Regions from separate parts of the Lysinibacillus sp. FSL M8-0216 genome, predicted to be linked through region 2. Evidence: a T-box and tRNA genes for the amino acid it is inferred to sense, from the RefSeq annotation. Region 2 holds a T-box; the other regions hold tRNA genes.

Region 1 (4,766 bases), 2.0 Mb from region 2:
ACTCGTCTATATTTAATTCTGTTATGTTGCTGCTTAGTAGCAAGTGCCATTTCCTTTGCGGGGGCAATTGGATTTGTAGGGTTGATGGCCCCTCATATCGCACGTCGTATCGTTGGTTCATCATTCGGAGTACTTGTGCCAACATCCGCAGCCATTGGAGCATTGCTCGTAATGGTTGCGGATATTATCGGTCGTACTGCGTTTAGCCCTTTAGAAGTGCCAGCTGGTGTCTTTACTGCTGCCATCGGTGCTCCTTATTTTATCTATTTATTATTTAGAAATCCTAATAAATAAAGGAGTTCATACATCATGACTGAATCCTTATTAACTAAATCCCTAACATTAAGTTATGGTGATTCCAATATTATCGAAGATCTCAATTTATCTATCCCTTTGAATGAAATTACTGTCTTAATTGGAGCGAACGGCTGTGGCAAATCTACACTTTTACGCTCTATTGCTCGATTATTAAAGCCCAAAAAGGGATCTGTGTTATTAGATGGCGAAGATATTTTTAAACTATCTACAAAGCAAGTAGCTAAAAACCTTTCTATACTTCCTCAATCACCAGTAGCACCAGAAGGCTTAACGGTTCTACAGCTCGTTAAACAAGGACGATTTCCTTATCAAAGTTGGCGCCAGCAATGGACGGAGAAGGACGAGGAAATTGTGATGAATGCCTTAAAAGCAACAGGTACGGAGCAATTACGAGATAGACCAGTGGATGAGCTATCAGGTGGGCAACGTCAACGTGCATGGATTGCTATGACACTTGCTCAAGATACAGATATTATTCTTTTAGATGAGCCTACAACCTATTTAGATCTAACTCATCAAATAGAAGTGTTAGATTTATTATTTGAATTAAATCAACAGCAAAAGCGAACAATTATTATGGTCTTACATGATATAAACCTCGCTTGTCGTTATGCCGATCATATCATTACTGTACGTGATCGAGGAGTTTATCGCCAAGGTAAGCCTGAAGAGATCATGACGACAGAATTAGTTAGCCATGTATTTGATCTTGAATGTCAAATGACATCAGATCCAATCTTTGGAACACCTTTATGTATTCCTTATGGTAAAGGACGAAATATTACGTAAGTCTTCAAAAAACAACAAGCCTTCGCCGATTGATTATCTGGCGAAGGCTTTCTTGTTACCTGTTCTTTTCCGTTCATAAAAAAAGTGCAGTAGATGTAAATTCATCTACTGCACTTAGTATGACCCGTACGGGATTCGAACCCGTGTTACCGCCGTGAAAGGGCGGTGTCTTAACCACTTGACCAACGGGCCAATGGCGGAGAAGGAGGGATTTGAACCCTCGCGCCGGTTACCCGACCTACACCCTTAGCAGGGGCGCCTCTTCAGCCTCTTGAGTACTTCCCCACACAAAAAAATGGCTCCGAAGGCAGGACTCGAACCTGCGACAACCTGATTAACAGTCAGGTGCTACTACCAACTGAGCTACTTCGGAATAAATAATGGGCCTAAATGGACTCGAACCATCGACCTCACGCTTATCAGGCGTGCGCTCTAACCAGCTGAGCTATAGGCCCTTGGAGCGGGTGATGAGAATCGAACTCACGACATCAGCTTGGAAGGCTGAGGTTTTACCATTAAACTACACCCGCATAAATGGTGGGTCAGGACGGAATCGAACCGCCGACACTTAGAGCTTCAATCTAATGCTCTACCAACTGAGCTACTGACCCATTTCGTCCATGCTAAGCTTGCTCACTTTTTGCTTCTCATGTCTATAAAAAAATGGCGGTCCCGACCGGGATCGAACCGGCGATCTCCTGCGTGACAGGCAGGCATGTTAACCGCTACACCACGGGACCATTTGGTTGCGGGGGCCGGATTTGAACCAACGACCTTCGGGTTATGAGCCCGACGAGCTACCACTGCTCCACCCCGCGATAATCTTATTGTCTTTTCGAGTTTTTAAAGCACCATTTATGAATAAAACTGGAGGAGGTAGAGGGATTCGAACCCCCGCGCGGTGTTACCCGCCTGTCGGTTTTCAAGACCGATCCCTTCAGCCAGACTTGGGTATACCTCCGTAATAATATATAAATGATGGACCTTGCAGGACTCGAACCTGCGACCGGACGGTTATGAGCCGTCTGCTCTAACCAACTGAGCTAAAGGTCCTTAAGATGGCGGCAGAGGGGATCGAACCCCCGACCTTACGGGTATGAACCGTACGCTCTAGCCAGCTGAGCTACGCCGCCAGGATCTTTATACTGGTTAATTACTATGGTGGAGCCTAGCGGGATCGAACCGCTGACCTCCTGCGTGCAAGGCAGGCGCTCTCCCAGCTGAGCTAAGGCCCCATAATATTTTTTGGAAATGGTCGGGAAGACAGGATTCGAACCTGCGACCCCTTGGTCCCAAACCAAGTGCTCTACCAAGCTGAGCTACTTCCCGTTGTTCTTATGGCGCGCCCGACAGGAGTCGAACCCATAACCTTCTGATCCGTAGTCAGACGCTCTATCCAATTGAGCTACGGGCGCATATAAAATGGTGCCGAGGACCGGAATCGAACCGGTACGGTAGTCACCTACCGCAGGATTTTAAGTCCTGTGCGTCTGCCAGTTCCGCCACCCCGGCACATTTGGAGCGGAAGACGAGGTTCGAACTCGCGACCCCCACCTTGGCAAGGTGGTGTTCTACCACTGAACTACTTCCGCATGTGCATAAGTTTTTTTATCTGGCATATTGAAAAATGGTGCGGGTGAAGGGAGTCGAACCCCCACGCCTTGCGGCGCTAGATCCTAAGTCTAGTGCGTCTGCCAATTCCGCCACACCCGCTTAATATGGTTGGTACTTATAAATGGTGAGCCATGAAGGACTCGAACCTTCGACCCTCTGATTAAAAGTCAGATGCTCTACCAACTGAGCTAATGGCTCGTCTGAAATGGTGCCGGCTATAGGAATCGAACCCACGACCTACTGATTACAAGTCAGTTGCTCTACCTGCTGAGCTAAACCGGCAAATGATGGAGGATGACGGGCTCGAACCGCCGACCCTCTGCTTGTAAGGCAGATGCTCTCCCAGCTGAGCTAATCCTCCTGGGTATTATGCCTAGCGACGTCCTACTCTCACAGGGGGAAGCCCCCAACTACCATCGGCGCTAAAGAGCTTAACTTCCGTGTTCGGTATGGGAACGGGTGTGACCTCTTTGCCATCATCACTAGACTACTTTATTATGTATCTTGTTTTGAAGTTGTTTACCTGTCCTTCAAGACAAGAATTATTGTATAACGTTTTCTCATATTGTGCAATACTTTTTTATAAAAAAAAGAAATTATTACTTTTAAAAGATATTTTTGTTAAGAAAGAGAAAATATTGCCCTGCAAAATATTATATCAATAGTTGTTTCAAAAGAAAACAATTATTTTTCATCTATATATTTTCAGCTTATGATCTTGCTTAAAACTTGCTACTAAATAGTAGCAAGTTCCATAGTCAATCTATCAATTTCTTTAAATGTTGTTGAATCTCCGAAAGATATTCTAAAGAATTGCCGTGCCGTTTCCATTGAATAATTCATAGATAAAATGGCTTTTGTTCCAGATTCGCTATGAATATCACACGCACTTCCCGTTGATATACTGATCCCTGCCTCGTTTAATTTTAATAATACATATTGCCCCTCCACTTTACTCATCATGACACCACAAATATTTGGCAATTGCTGCTTACACTCTATTAGTCGAACTGTTTTTGGTAGACGACTTTTAAAATATCTTCTTAATTCCTCGTAATGCTGTCTTTCATAACTATTATTTTCAACCGCTGCCGCAAAGGAAACAATGGCAGGTGTATCTAAAGTTCCCCCTCTTAATCCTCTTTCATGAGTTACGCCTGGTGTCAGTGCTGGAACACGAATTGCAGGGTTTATATAAACAGCGCCGCAGCCCTTAGGTCCTCCTATTTTATGTGCTGAAATTGTCATAGCGTCTCCTCCTCTTGGTATAGTTAATTTCCCAAAGGATTGTACACAATCAATATGACAGTAAACAGCGGCTTCTTTTGCCGCTTCAATTATTTTTTCCACAGGTTGAATAGAACCAATTTCTGAATTTACATGTTGAATGGAAATTAATGCTGTATCTTTTCGAATAGCGAGTAGTAGTTGTTCTGAGTCAATACAACCATCCTTTTGCAACGGTAATTTTGTCACCTCAAAACCCATTTTCTCCAATGTATTCAAAGCTGCATGTACAGACGTATGTTCAGCTTGTGATGAAATAATATGTTTTCCTTTTTTAGAGGCAAATGCTAATGACAAAATGGCCATAATGTTTCCTTCCGTTCCGCTTCCAGTAAAGATAACGCCATCACTATTGACACCAAGTTCATTGGCTATAATTTCTCTTGATTGCTGGATAAAATAATACGCTTGTCCCCCTAAATCATGGAGACTTGAGCTATTTCCATAATAACGCTGTGCCACCTCTACATATGCTTCAAGCGCCTTCTTCGTCATTGGTGTTGTTGCTGCGTAATCCATGTAGATCATCGTATTCTTCCTCTCTCGTTCAACAGGTCTTGTTTTCTTTTTTATTTTATGTAAAGATAAGTGTCAAGACAACTGTAAAGAAGGTATAACTATGGATGTAAAGACAGACGTCCTTATAATTGGTAGTGGTATTGCAGCACTTCAGGCAGCTCTACTCCTCGAAGAACATTTTAAAATACAAATAGTTACAAAATCATCCGTCCATACGAGCAGTTCCTATCGTGCACAGG
Region 2 (4,766 bases):
TTTAAAAAATAAACGTGCAGCTATCGTTAATTTACAACGTATTGAGCGAGAGCAAGGTAAACGCATTATTGATTTTTTAAGTGGCACAGTTTATGCCCTTGCAGGGGATATACAACGTATTGGGAAAGATATTTTCCTTTGCACTCCAGACAGCGTAGAAGTGACTGGTGAAATTACGAACTTTATTTTAGACGATAATTAATAGCGAGGATTGTAGTTTATATGACTTTTTTTATAATACTTGGTTATGTATCATTAGCATTTAGGATTTATTCATTTATGCTAATTGCATATATCTTAATGTCTTGGGTGCCTGCCGCTCAAAATTCAGCCATTGGACGAATGCTTGAAAAAGTGTGTGAGCCTTATTTGGGGATATTCCGAAAGTTTATCCCACCGCTTGGTATGATTGATATTTCACCAATTGTGGCAATCTTTATGCTGAATTTTATTGAAAGAGGACTTGTGATAGTCATTCAGAAATTATTTCTTATGTTCGTATAAATATAAAATCCTCACGTTTTAGTGGGGGTTTTTTATTTATATTGAAAATAGAAGAAAAGCAGACGTCGCGAATTTTAAAGTGGCTATTCGAGTGAACTCGAAAAAATTTTAATGCCATGATGTCAAAGTACCAATGATTGGGAATACTATGTTTATCCAATCCATGAGGCAAATAGGAACGATGAAAGAGGAGACAACGAGATGGAGCACTTGATTCAGCATTTTCGGAAAGATGAGCAACCTTTTATTGAACAGGTAATAAGCTGGCAGCGGGAGGTAGAGGATCGCTATGCACCTAAGCTGACTGATTTTCTTGATCCAAGACAGCGCTTTATAGTGACATCTATTATTGGACAGGATGACTCAATGAATACATTATGTGCGGGGTTATTTAATGAGGCGGAGAGACAACGTATGCTCATTTATCCAGCCTACTATGAGCCTACAGATAAAGACTTTCAACTGACAGCTTTTACACTTCAGTATCCCGTTAAATTTGTACAATTACGCCATCCTGATGTTTTAGGAGCCTTGTTATCATTAGGGTTAAATCGTAGTAAATTTGGTGATATTCGCGTGAGTGAGCATCAAATCCAATTTGTCGTTGCACGAGAAGTGGCAGAATATGTACGTTTACATTTAACAGGCATTGGTAAAGTAAAGGTACATGTTGAATCCCTTAAAGAACAGGCGCCGCTCCTTATCAATGAAGATGAATGGCTGGAGGAATCTCACACGGTTACCTCCATGCGATTAGATGTTATTATGGCAACCGTTTTGAAAGTGTCTCGTCAAAAAGCACAAGCTTTAATTACTGGTAAAAAAGTGCGTGTCAATTGGACAGAGCGTGATGCCGTTGCTTTTGAATTACAAGAAGGGGATATTTTATCGATAAGAGGGAGCGGTCGTTTGAAAATAATTATGACAGAAGGCCGTACAAAAAAAGATAAAATCCGTCTACAAGTCGGTCGATTGGCTCAAAAAAGCTAAAAGAAAAGTAAATTTCATTATTTTATACTGCTAAGTTGTCGGAAGAATTGTATAATAGGAATTACGAATGTACACGAAAAGGAGAGAAGGATAGTATGCCATTATCACCTATTGATATACATAATAAGGAGTTTACAAAAGCTTTCAGAGGATATGCTGAAGATGAAGTAAATGAATTTTTAGATCAAATCATTAAAGACTATGAAATTTTGCTGCGTGAAAAAAAAGAGGTTGATAAGCAACTAGAAATGGCCTTAGAGCAAGCGAGGCATTTTAGCTCTTTAGAAGAAACATTACAAAAGTCTATTGTGGTTGCACAAGAAGCTGCAGATGAAGTACGTAGAAATTCTCAAAAAGAGGCAAAGCTTATTGTCAAAGAAGCAGAGAAAAATGCTGATCGAATCGTTAATGATGCTTTAACGAAAGCACGTAAGGTTACAATTGAAATTGATGAACTTAAAAAACAATCTAAGGTGTTCCGTAATCGTTTCAAAATGCTTGTTGAAGCCCAGCTTGATTTATTAAATGCTGACGATTGGGAGCATTTGCTTCAGTATGATATCGATTTAACAGAAATTCAAGCTTCTGTAGATGAAGCGCAAGAAGCAGAAGATATGTAACTCTCCTTTTCATGGAGAGGATCAAATTTAAATGAAACTTGACGCGATTGTTTGAATTTCATATACTTTGTTATAGCAATTATTTTGTACAGACATATGCATAGAAGCAGAGACGAAGACAGTATTTGTTAGGCGTGGTGAAGCGATTTGGGGATAGTGGAAGCCCAAACAAGCAACTAACAATGAACATCACTTCTGAGCTAAATAACTGAAAAAAGTAAGTTATTTCGTGATGCACGACGTTAATGTGCTTGAAAGAGGTAGTGCAACCTATTTGGATTGTGCTACAAGTAGGGTGGTACCGCGAGTAGAAGCTTCTCGTCCCTTAGTGGATGAGGGCTTTTTTTATTTGTCCGCGAATTGTTTCAGAAAAGTTAGCCCATAACTGTCGTATGAGAAGAGTGTCGATATGCTTGATGTAAAATAAAGGAGGATTTTTTTATGGTGGAATACAAAGATACTTTATTAATGCCAAAAACGGATTTCCCAATGCGTGGAAATTTACCAGCAAATGAACCAAAAATGCAAGATAAATGGAATGAGATGGATATTAACAAATTACAGATGGAGCGTACGGAAGGTCGCCCTGAATATGTACTTCATGATGGCCCTCCGTATGCAAATGGTGATATTCATATTGGACATGCATTGAATAAAGTATTAAAGGATATGATTACACGTCATCGTTCAATGACTGGTTACCATGTTAATTATATTCCTGGCTGGGATACGCATGGTCTACCTATCGAACAAGCATTGACAAATAAAGGTGTCAAACGTAAAGAAATGTCAGTAGCAGCTTTCCGTCAACTTTGTGAAGAATATGCATATGAGCAAATTGACAATCAACGAAATCAATTCCGTCGTTTAGGGATCCGTGGTAATTGGGAAAATCCTTATATTACATTGAAACCTGAGTTTGAAGCTCGTCAAATTGAAGTATTCGGAAAGATGGCGGAAAAAGGATATATTTATAAAGGTTTAAAACCAGTATATTGGTCACCGTCTTCTGAATCTGCTCTTGCTGAAGCAGAAATTGAATATAAAGATATTAAATCGCCTTCCATTTATGTAAGCTTTGCTATTAAAGATGCAAAAGGTGTTGTACCAGCAGATGCTAAATTTGTTATTTGGACAACAACTCCTTGGACATTACCAGCAAACTTAGGGATTTCTTTAAATCCTGAGTTCGTTTATGTTGTCGTTGCAGTAGCAAATAAAAAATTCATCATTGCAAAAGATTTATTAGAAACTGTGGCAACTGCTCTTGAATGGGAAGCATATGAAGTTGTTCAAGAAGTGAAGGGTGAAGCATTAGATCGTATTGTCGCTCAGCATCCTTTCTATGATCGTGATTCACTTGTAATGGTAGGGGAACATGTTACTGCTGACGCAGGTACTGGCTGTGTTCACACAGCTCCAGGACACGGGGAAGACGATTATCATATTAGTAAGCAATATGGCTTAGACATTCTTAGCCCACTTGATAACAGTGGCTGCTATACGGATGAAGCACCTGGGTTTGAGGGCGTCTTTTATAATGATGCCAATAAACTAGTGACAGAAAAGCTAAAAGAAGTAGATGCATTAGAAAGTCTTGGTTTCATTTCACACTCATATCCACATGATTGGCGTACAAAAAAACCAGTTATTTATCGTGCCACACCACAATGGTTTGCGTCTGTTGAAGCGTTCCGTGGAGAGCTATTAGAGGCTGTTAAAGCAACTGCATTTACACCAGCTTGGGGAGAAACACGTCTTTACAATATGATTCGTGACCGTGGAGATTGGGTAATTTCTCGTCAGCGTGCTTGGGGTGTACCAATTCCAATTTTCTACGCTGAAAATGGTGAACCAATTATTACACCTGAAACAATTAGCCATATCTCAGCACTATTCCGTGAACATGGCTCAAATATTTGGTTCCAAAAAACAGCAAAAGAGTTGTTACCAGAAGGCTTTACACATCCGGGTAGCCCGAACGGTGAATTTACAAAAGAAAATGATATTATGGACGTATGGTTCGACTCAGGTTCTTCACACCAAGGTGTACTTGTAGAACGTGGCATGAAATACCCTGCTGATCTATATTTAGAAGGCTCTGACCAACACCGTGGATGGTTTAACTCTTCACTTATTACATCAGTAGCTATTAATGGCTTAGCACCATATAAAGGACTTTTAACGCATGGTTTCGTTCTTGATGGTGAAGGTCGTAAAATGAGTAAATCATTAGGGAATGTCATCATTCCACAAAAGGTAATGGATCAATATGGAGCAGATATTCTTCGTCTATGGGTTGCTTCTGTAGACTATACTGCTGACGTGCGAATTTCTATGGATATGTTGAAGCAAGTATCAGAAGTATATCGTAAAATTCGTAACACTTTCCGTTTCCTACACGGCAATATTGCTGATTTCGATCCAACAAAAGATCGTGTAGCCTACGCAGAGCTTCGTGAAATGGATCAATATGTGTATATGCGTTTACAGGATGTCCTAAAAACTGTACGTGCTGCATATAATCGTTATGATTTTGCTGCTGTTTATCATGTTGTGAATAATTTTGTAGCAGTAGAGTTATCTTCATTCTATTTAGATATTGCAAAAGATGTAGTTTACATCGAAGGTTCTGACAACAAAGATCGACGA
Region 3 (4,766 bases), 2.0 Mb from region 2:
ACTCGGTGAAATTATAGTACCTGTGAAGATGCAGGTTACCCGCGACAGGACGGAAAGACCCCGTGGAGCTTTACTGTAGCCTGATATTGAATTTTGGTACAACTTGTACAGGATAGGTAGGAGCCAGAGATCTCGGAGCGCCAGCTTCGAAGGAGGCGTCGGTGGGATACTACCCTGGTTGTATTGAAATTCTAACCCATGCCCCTTAGCGGGGCAGGAGACAGTGTCAGGCGGACAGTTTGACTGGGGCGGTCGCCTCCTAAAAGGTAACGGAGGCGCCCAAAGGTTCCCTCAGAATGGTTGGAAATCATTCGTAGAGTGTAAAGGCACAAGGGAGCTTGACTGCGAGACCTACAAGTCGAGCAGGGTCGAAAGACGGGCTTAGTGATCCGGTGGTTCCGCATGGAAGGGCCATCGCTCAACGGATAAAAGCTACCCCGGGGATAACAGGCTTATCTCCCCCAAGAGTCCACATCGACGGGGAGGTTTGGCACCTCGATGTCGGCTCATCGCATCCTGGGGCTGTAGTCGGTCCCAAGGGTTGGGCTGTTCGCCCATTAAAGCGGTACGCGAGCTGGGTTCAGAACGTCGTGAGACAGTTCGGTCCCTATCCGTCGTGGGCGTAGGAAATTTGAGAGGAGCTGTCCTTAGTACGAGAGGACCGGGATGGACACACCGCTGGTGTACCAGTTGTCTTGCCAAAGGCATCGCTGGGTAGCTATGTGTGGACGGGATAAGTGCTGAAAGCATCTAAGCATGAAGCCCCCCTCAAGATGAGATTTCCCATTACGCAAGTAAGTAAGATCCCTCAAAGACGATGAGGTAGATAGGTTCGAGGTGGAAGTGTGGTGACACATGGAGCTGACGAATACTAATCGATCGAGGACTTAACCAAAATGTTTGAAACATTCAATGAACCGTTTATCCAGTTTTGAAAGAATAATTTCTTTTATGAAGGGTTTCAAGATACGAGTAGTTCGAGGAAGCAATAGAGAGAAGGAAGGAGCGTACTCAAGTACGTGACTGACTGAACGACAGAAGCTGACGAAGAAATACGATGTATATTGAAAGCCGACTATAGTCTAGTGATGATGGCAAAGAGGTCACACCCGTTCCCATACCGAACACGGAAGTTAAGCTCTTTAGCGCCGATGGTAGTTGGGGGCTTCCCCCTGTGAGAGTAGGACGTCGCTAGGCATAATACCCAGGAGGATTAGCTCAGCTGGGAGAGCATCTGCCTTACAAGCAGAGGGTCGGCGGTTCGAGCCCGTCATCCTCCATCATTTGCCGGTTTAGCTCAGCAGGTAGAGCAACTGACTTGTAATCAGTAGGTCGTGGGTTCGATTCCTATAGCCGGCACCATTTCAGACGAGCCATTAGCTCAGTTGGTAGAGCATCTGACTTTTAATCAGAGGGTCGAAGGTTCGAGTCCTTCATGGCTCACCATTTATAAGTACCAACCATATTAAGCGGGTGTGGCGGAATTGGCAGACGCACTAGACTTAGGATCTAGCGCCGCAAGGCGTGGGGGTTCGACTCCCTTCACCCGCACCATTTTTCAATATGCCAGATAAAAAAACTTATGCACATGCGGAAGTAGTTCAGTGGTAGAACACCACCTTGCCAAGGTGGGGGTCGCGAGTTCGAACCTCGTCTTCCGCTCCAAATGTGCCGGGGTGGCGGAACTGGCAGACGCACAGGACTTAAAATCCTGCGGTAGGTGACTACCGTACCGGTTCGATTCCGGTCCTCGGCACCATTTTATATGCGCCCGTAGCTCAATTGGATAGAGCGTCTGACTACGGATCAGAAGGTTATGGGTTCGACTCCTGTCGGGCGCGCCATAAGAACAACGGGAAGTAGCTCAGCTTGGTAGAGCACTTGGTTTGGGACCAAGGGGTCGCAGGTTCGAATCCTGTCTTCCCGACCATTTCCAAAAAATATTATGGGGCCTTAGCTCAGCTGGGAGAGCGCCTGCCTTGCACGCAGGAGGTCAGCGGTTCGATCCCGCTAGGCTCCACCATAGTAATTAACCAGTATAAAGATCCTGGCGGCGTAGCTCAGCTGGCTAGAGCGTACGGTTCATACCCGTAAGGTCGGGGGTTCGATCCCCTCTGCCGCCATCTTAAGGACCTTTAGCTCAGTTGGTTAGAGCAGACGGCTCATAACCGTCCGGTCGCAGGTTCGAGTCCTGCAAGGTCCATCATTTATATATTATTACGGAGGTATACCCAAGTCTGGCTGAAGGGATCGGTCTTGAAAACCGACAGGCGGGTAACACCGCGCGGGGGTTCGAATCCCTCTACCTCCTCCAGTTTTATTCATAAATGGTGCTTTAAAAACTCGAAAAGACAATAAGATTATCGCGGGGTGGAGCAGTGGTAGCTCGTCGGGCTCATAACCCGAAGGTCGTTGGTTCAAATCCGGCCCCCGCAACCAAATGGTCCCGTGGTGTAGCGGTTAACATGCCTGCCTGTCACGCAGGAGATCGCCGGTTCGATCCCGGTCGGGACCGCCATTTTTTTATAGACATGAGAAGCAAAAAGTGAGCAAGCTTAGCATGGACGAAATGGGTCAGTAGCTCAGTTGGTAGAGCATTAGATTGAAGCTCTAAGTGTCGGCGGTTCGATTCCGTCCTGACCCACCATTTATGCGGGTGTAGTTTAATGGTAAAACCTCAGCCTTCCAAGCTGATGTCGTGAGTTCGATTCTCATCACCCGCTCCAAGGGCCTATAGCTCAGCTGGTTAGAGCGCACGCCTGATAAGCGTGAGGTCGATGGTTCGAGTCCATTTAGGCCCATTATTTATTCCGAAGTAGCTCAGTTGGTAGTAGCACCTGACTGTTAATCAGGTTGTCGCAGGTTCGAGTCCTGCCTTCGGAGCCATTTTTTTGTGTGGGGAAGTACTCAAGAGGCTGAAGAGGCGCCCCTGCTAAGGGTGTAGGTCGGGTAACCGGCGCGAGGGTTCAAATCCCTCCTTCTCCGCCATTGGCCCGTTGGTCAAGTGGTTAAGACACCGCCCTTTCACGGCGGTAACACGGGTTCGAATCCCGTACGGGTCATACAAAAAACAGTAGATGCATGTGCGTCTACTGTTTTTTTATAGAAAACTAATATAAGATAAACGATTTACTCTTGATTCATTGCATGCTCATCCATATAAACTACTTCCCAAATATGCCCATCTAAATCTTGAAAACCCCAGCCATACATAAATCCATGATCCTGTGGATCACTATAAGGTTTACCCCCGGAGGCAAGTGCCTTATTTACTAGCTGATCTACTTGCTCGCGATTTTCTGCAGATAGACATAAAATTGCTTGGGCAGAAACAGTAGTATCCGGTATCTCCTTGTTACTAAATCCTTTGAAGCGATCTTCGACCATTAGTAAAGCAAAAATATTTTCGCTAATAATCATTGAGGAAGTTGTTTCATCACTGAATTGTTGATTGAACTCAAAACCTAACTCCTTAAAAAATGACGTGGATTTGTTTACATTTTTTACTGGTAAATTAATGAAAATATTTTTCGATTGAAAAGACATTTCTTATCACCTCCAAATCGACATTATCATAAAAAATAAATGAGTGTCAATTTCAGGAGGTAACCAGATACTTAATTTTATGAGCAAATAAAAAGCAGAAATATTGTTTTTTACAACATCTCTGCTTTAAAATCGTAATTTATCTTCTTGCTAACATTCTTTCCAGAGAACTAAGAGCTTCAGTGCTAGTATGGCTATCAACTTGAATACGGTTATGTGGTTGACCTTGTTCAATGCTTTCTAAGCACCATAGTAAATGGGGGAGATCAATGCGATTCATTGTTAGGCAAGGACAAAAGTTTTCATTTAAAGAGATGATCTGTTTATCTGGATGCTGCTTTATAATACGATTGACCAGATTCATTTCTGTCCCTATTGCCCATGCAGATCCACTAGGTGCTTGACTAATTGTATCGATAATGTACTTAGTTGAACCAGCATCATCAGCCGCATCTACAACTTCACGACTACATTCAGGGTGAACAATAATTTTCATGGCTGGATATTCCTTACGAACAGTCTCTGTATGTTGAACTGTAAATCCTTCATGTACAGAGCAATGACCCTTCCACAGAATAACTTGGATGTTCTCAAGAGGCTGTTTAGTTTCAAGTATATTTTTATGCGGATTCCAAACGGCCATATTCTCGAGTGGAACACCTAAGTCATAAGCAGTATTTCTGCCTAAATGTTGGTCGGGTAAAAAGAAGATACGCTGTTTTTGTGTAAATGCCCACTGAACAAGCTCTTTCGCATTAGAGGATGTTACACATGCACCACCATGTCTTCCTGTAAAGGCTTTAATAGCGGCTGTTGAATTAACATAGGTAAGTGGAATGATCGTATCACCAAAGAGCTGCTGTAAAATGGGCCATGCTTGTTCAGTTTGATAAATATCAGCCATGTCAGCCATCGAGCAACCTGCACGCATATCTGGTAAATATACATGTTGCTGTTTTGATGTTAGCATATCAGCAGTTTCAGCCATAAAATGTACCCCACAAAATACGATGTGCTCCGCCTCTTTGTTTGCTGCAGATAATTGAGCCAGCTGTAAGGAATCTCCCGTTGCATCAGCAAATTGGATAACTTCATCTTTTTGATAGTGATGACCCGGAATAAAAAGCTTAGATCCTAATTTCTTTTTGATGGATAAAATACGAGATTCCATTTCCGTTACGGATAATGCTCGATAATGCTCAGGAAGTAACGTCGTCTGC

Evidence for each region. A T-box is a leader RNA that pairs with one kind of tRNA and senses whether it is charged. The one in region 2 lies ahead of ileS (isoleucine--tRNA ligase), so its partner is inferred to be a tRNA-Ile.
Region 1: it encodes a tRNA-Ile, which carries the amino acid that the T-box ahead of ileS (isoleucine--tRNA ligase) is inferred to sense. The anticodon was not compared.
Region 3: it encodes a tRNA-Ile, which carries the amino acid that the T-box ahead of ileS (isoleucine--tRNA ligase) is inferred to sense. The anticodon was not compared.

The regions. Positions count from the first base shown of each region.
Region 1 covers NZ_CP152007.1:3,801,382-3,806,147, forward strand. Annotated here, with positions in the region: gene MKX57_RS18735 (iron ABC transporter permease) at 1-294, shown strand, start outside; gene MKX57_RS18740 (ABC transporter ATP-binding protein) at 310-1,107, shown strand; tRNA gene MKX57_RS18745 (tRNA-Glu) at 1,228-1,299, opposite strand; tRNA gene MKX57_RS18750 (tRNA-Ser) at 1,302-1,392, opposite strand; tRNA gene MKX57_RS18755 (tRNA-Asn) at 1,404-1,480, opposite strand; tRNA gene MKX57_RS18760 (tRNA-Ile) at 1,489-1,562, opposite strand; tRNA gene MKX57_RS18765 (tRNA-Gly) at 1,564-1,637, opposite strand; tRNA gene MKX57_RS18770 (tRNA-Phe) at 1,643-1,718, opposite strand; tRNA gene MKX57_RS18775 (tRNA-Asp) at 1,772-1,847, opposite strand; tRNA gene MKX57_RS18780 (tRNA-Met) at 1,851-1,925, opposite strand; tRNA gene MKX57_RS18785 (tRNA-Ser) at 1,976-2,068, opposite strand; tRNA gene MKX57_RS18790 (tRNA-Ile) at 2,087-2,160, opposite strand; tRNA gene MKX57_RS18795 (tRNA-Met) at 2,167-2,240, opposite strand; tRNA gene MKX57_RS18800 (tRNA-Ala) at 2,267-2,342, opposite strand; tRNA gene MKX57_RS18805 (tRNA-Pro) at 2,360-2,436, opposite strand; tRNA gene MKX57_RS18810 (tRNA-Arg) at 2,446-2,522, opposite strand; tRNA gene MKX57_RS18815 (tRNA-Leu) at 2,531-2,619, opposite strand; tRNA gene MKX57_RS18820 (tRNA-Gly) at 2,625-2,699, opposite strand; tRNA gene MKX57_RS18825 (tRNA-Leu) at 2,736-2,820, opposite strand; tRNA gene MKX57_RS18830 (tRNA-Lys) at 2,844-2,919, opposite strand; tRNA gene MKX57_RS18835 (tRNA-Thr) at 2,928-3,003, opposite strand; tRNA gene MKX57_RS18840 (tRNA-Val) at 3,010-3,082, opposite strand; rRNA gene rrf (5S ribosomal RNA) at 3,093-3,208, opposite strand; gene MKX57_RS18850 (IscS subfamily cysteine desulfurase) at 3,457-4,527, opposite strand; gene nadB (L-aspartate oxidase) at 4,628-4,766, shown strand, end outside.
Region 2 covers NZ_CP152007.1:998,715-1,003,480, forward strand. Annotated here, with positions in the region: gene MKX57_RS04620 (cell division protein SepF) at 1-202, shown strand, start outside; gene MKX57_RS04625 (YggT family protein) at 223-504, shown strand; gene MKX57_RS04630 (RNA-binding protein) at 706-1,494, shown strand; gene MKX57_RS04635 (DivIVA domain-containing protein) at 1,590-2,114, shown strand; T-box leader at 2,215-2,443, shown strand; gene ileS (isoleucine--tRNA ligase) at 2,556-4,766, shown strand, end outside.
Region 3 covers NZ_CP152007.1:3,808,422-3,813,187, reverse strand. Annotated here, with positions in the region: rRNA gene MKX57_RS18980 (23S ribosomal RNA) at 1-895, shown strand, start outside; rRNA gene rrf (5S ribosomal RNA) at 1,082-1,197, shown strand; tRNA gene MKX57_RS18970 (tRNA-Val) at 1,208-1,280, shown strand; tRNA gene MKX57_RS18965 (tRNA-Thr) at 1,287-1,362, shown strand; tRNA gene MKX57_RS18960 (tRNA-Lys) at 1,371-1,446, shown strand; tRNA gene MKX57_RS18955 (tRNA-Leu) at 1,470-1,554, shown strand; tRNA gene MKX57_RS18950 (tRNA-Gly) at 1,591-1,665, shown strand; tRNA gene MKX57_RS18945 (tRNA-Leu) at 1,671-1,759, shown strand; tRNA gene MKX57_RS18940 (tRNA-Arg) at 1,768-1,844, shown strand; tRNA gene MKX57_RS18935 (tRNA-Pro) at 1,854-1,930, shown strand; tRNA gene MKX57_RS18930 (tRNA-Ala) at 1,948-2,023, shown strand; tRNA gene MKX57_RS18925 (tRNA-Met) at 2,050-2,123, shown strand; tRNA gene MKX57_RS18920 (tRNA-Ile) at 2,130-2,203, shown strand; tRNA gene MKX57_RS18915 (tRNA-Ser) at 2,222-2,314, shown strand; tRNA gene MKX57_RS18910 (tRNA-Met) at 2,365-2,439, shown strand; tRNA gene MKX57_RS18905 (tRNA-Asp) at 2,443-2,518, shown strand; tRNA gene MKX57_RS18900 (tRNA-Phe) at 2,572-2,647, shown strand; tRNA gene MKX57_RS18895 (tRNA-Gly) at 2,653-2,726, shown strand; tRNA gene MKX57_RS18890 (tRNA-Ile) at 2,728-2,801, shown strand; tRNA gene MKX57_RS18885 (tRNA-Asn) at 2,810-2,886, shown strand; tRNA gene MKX57_RS18880 (tRNA-Ser) at 2,898-2,988, shown strand; tRNA gene MKX57_RS18875 (tRNA-Glu) at 2,991-3,062, shown strand; gene MKX57_RS18870 (VOC family protein) at 3,130-3,546, opposite strand; gene nadA (quinolinate synthase NadA) at 3,686-4,766, opposite strand, start outside.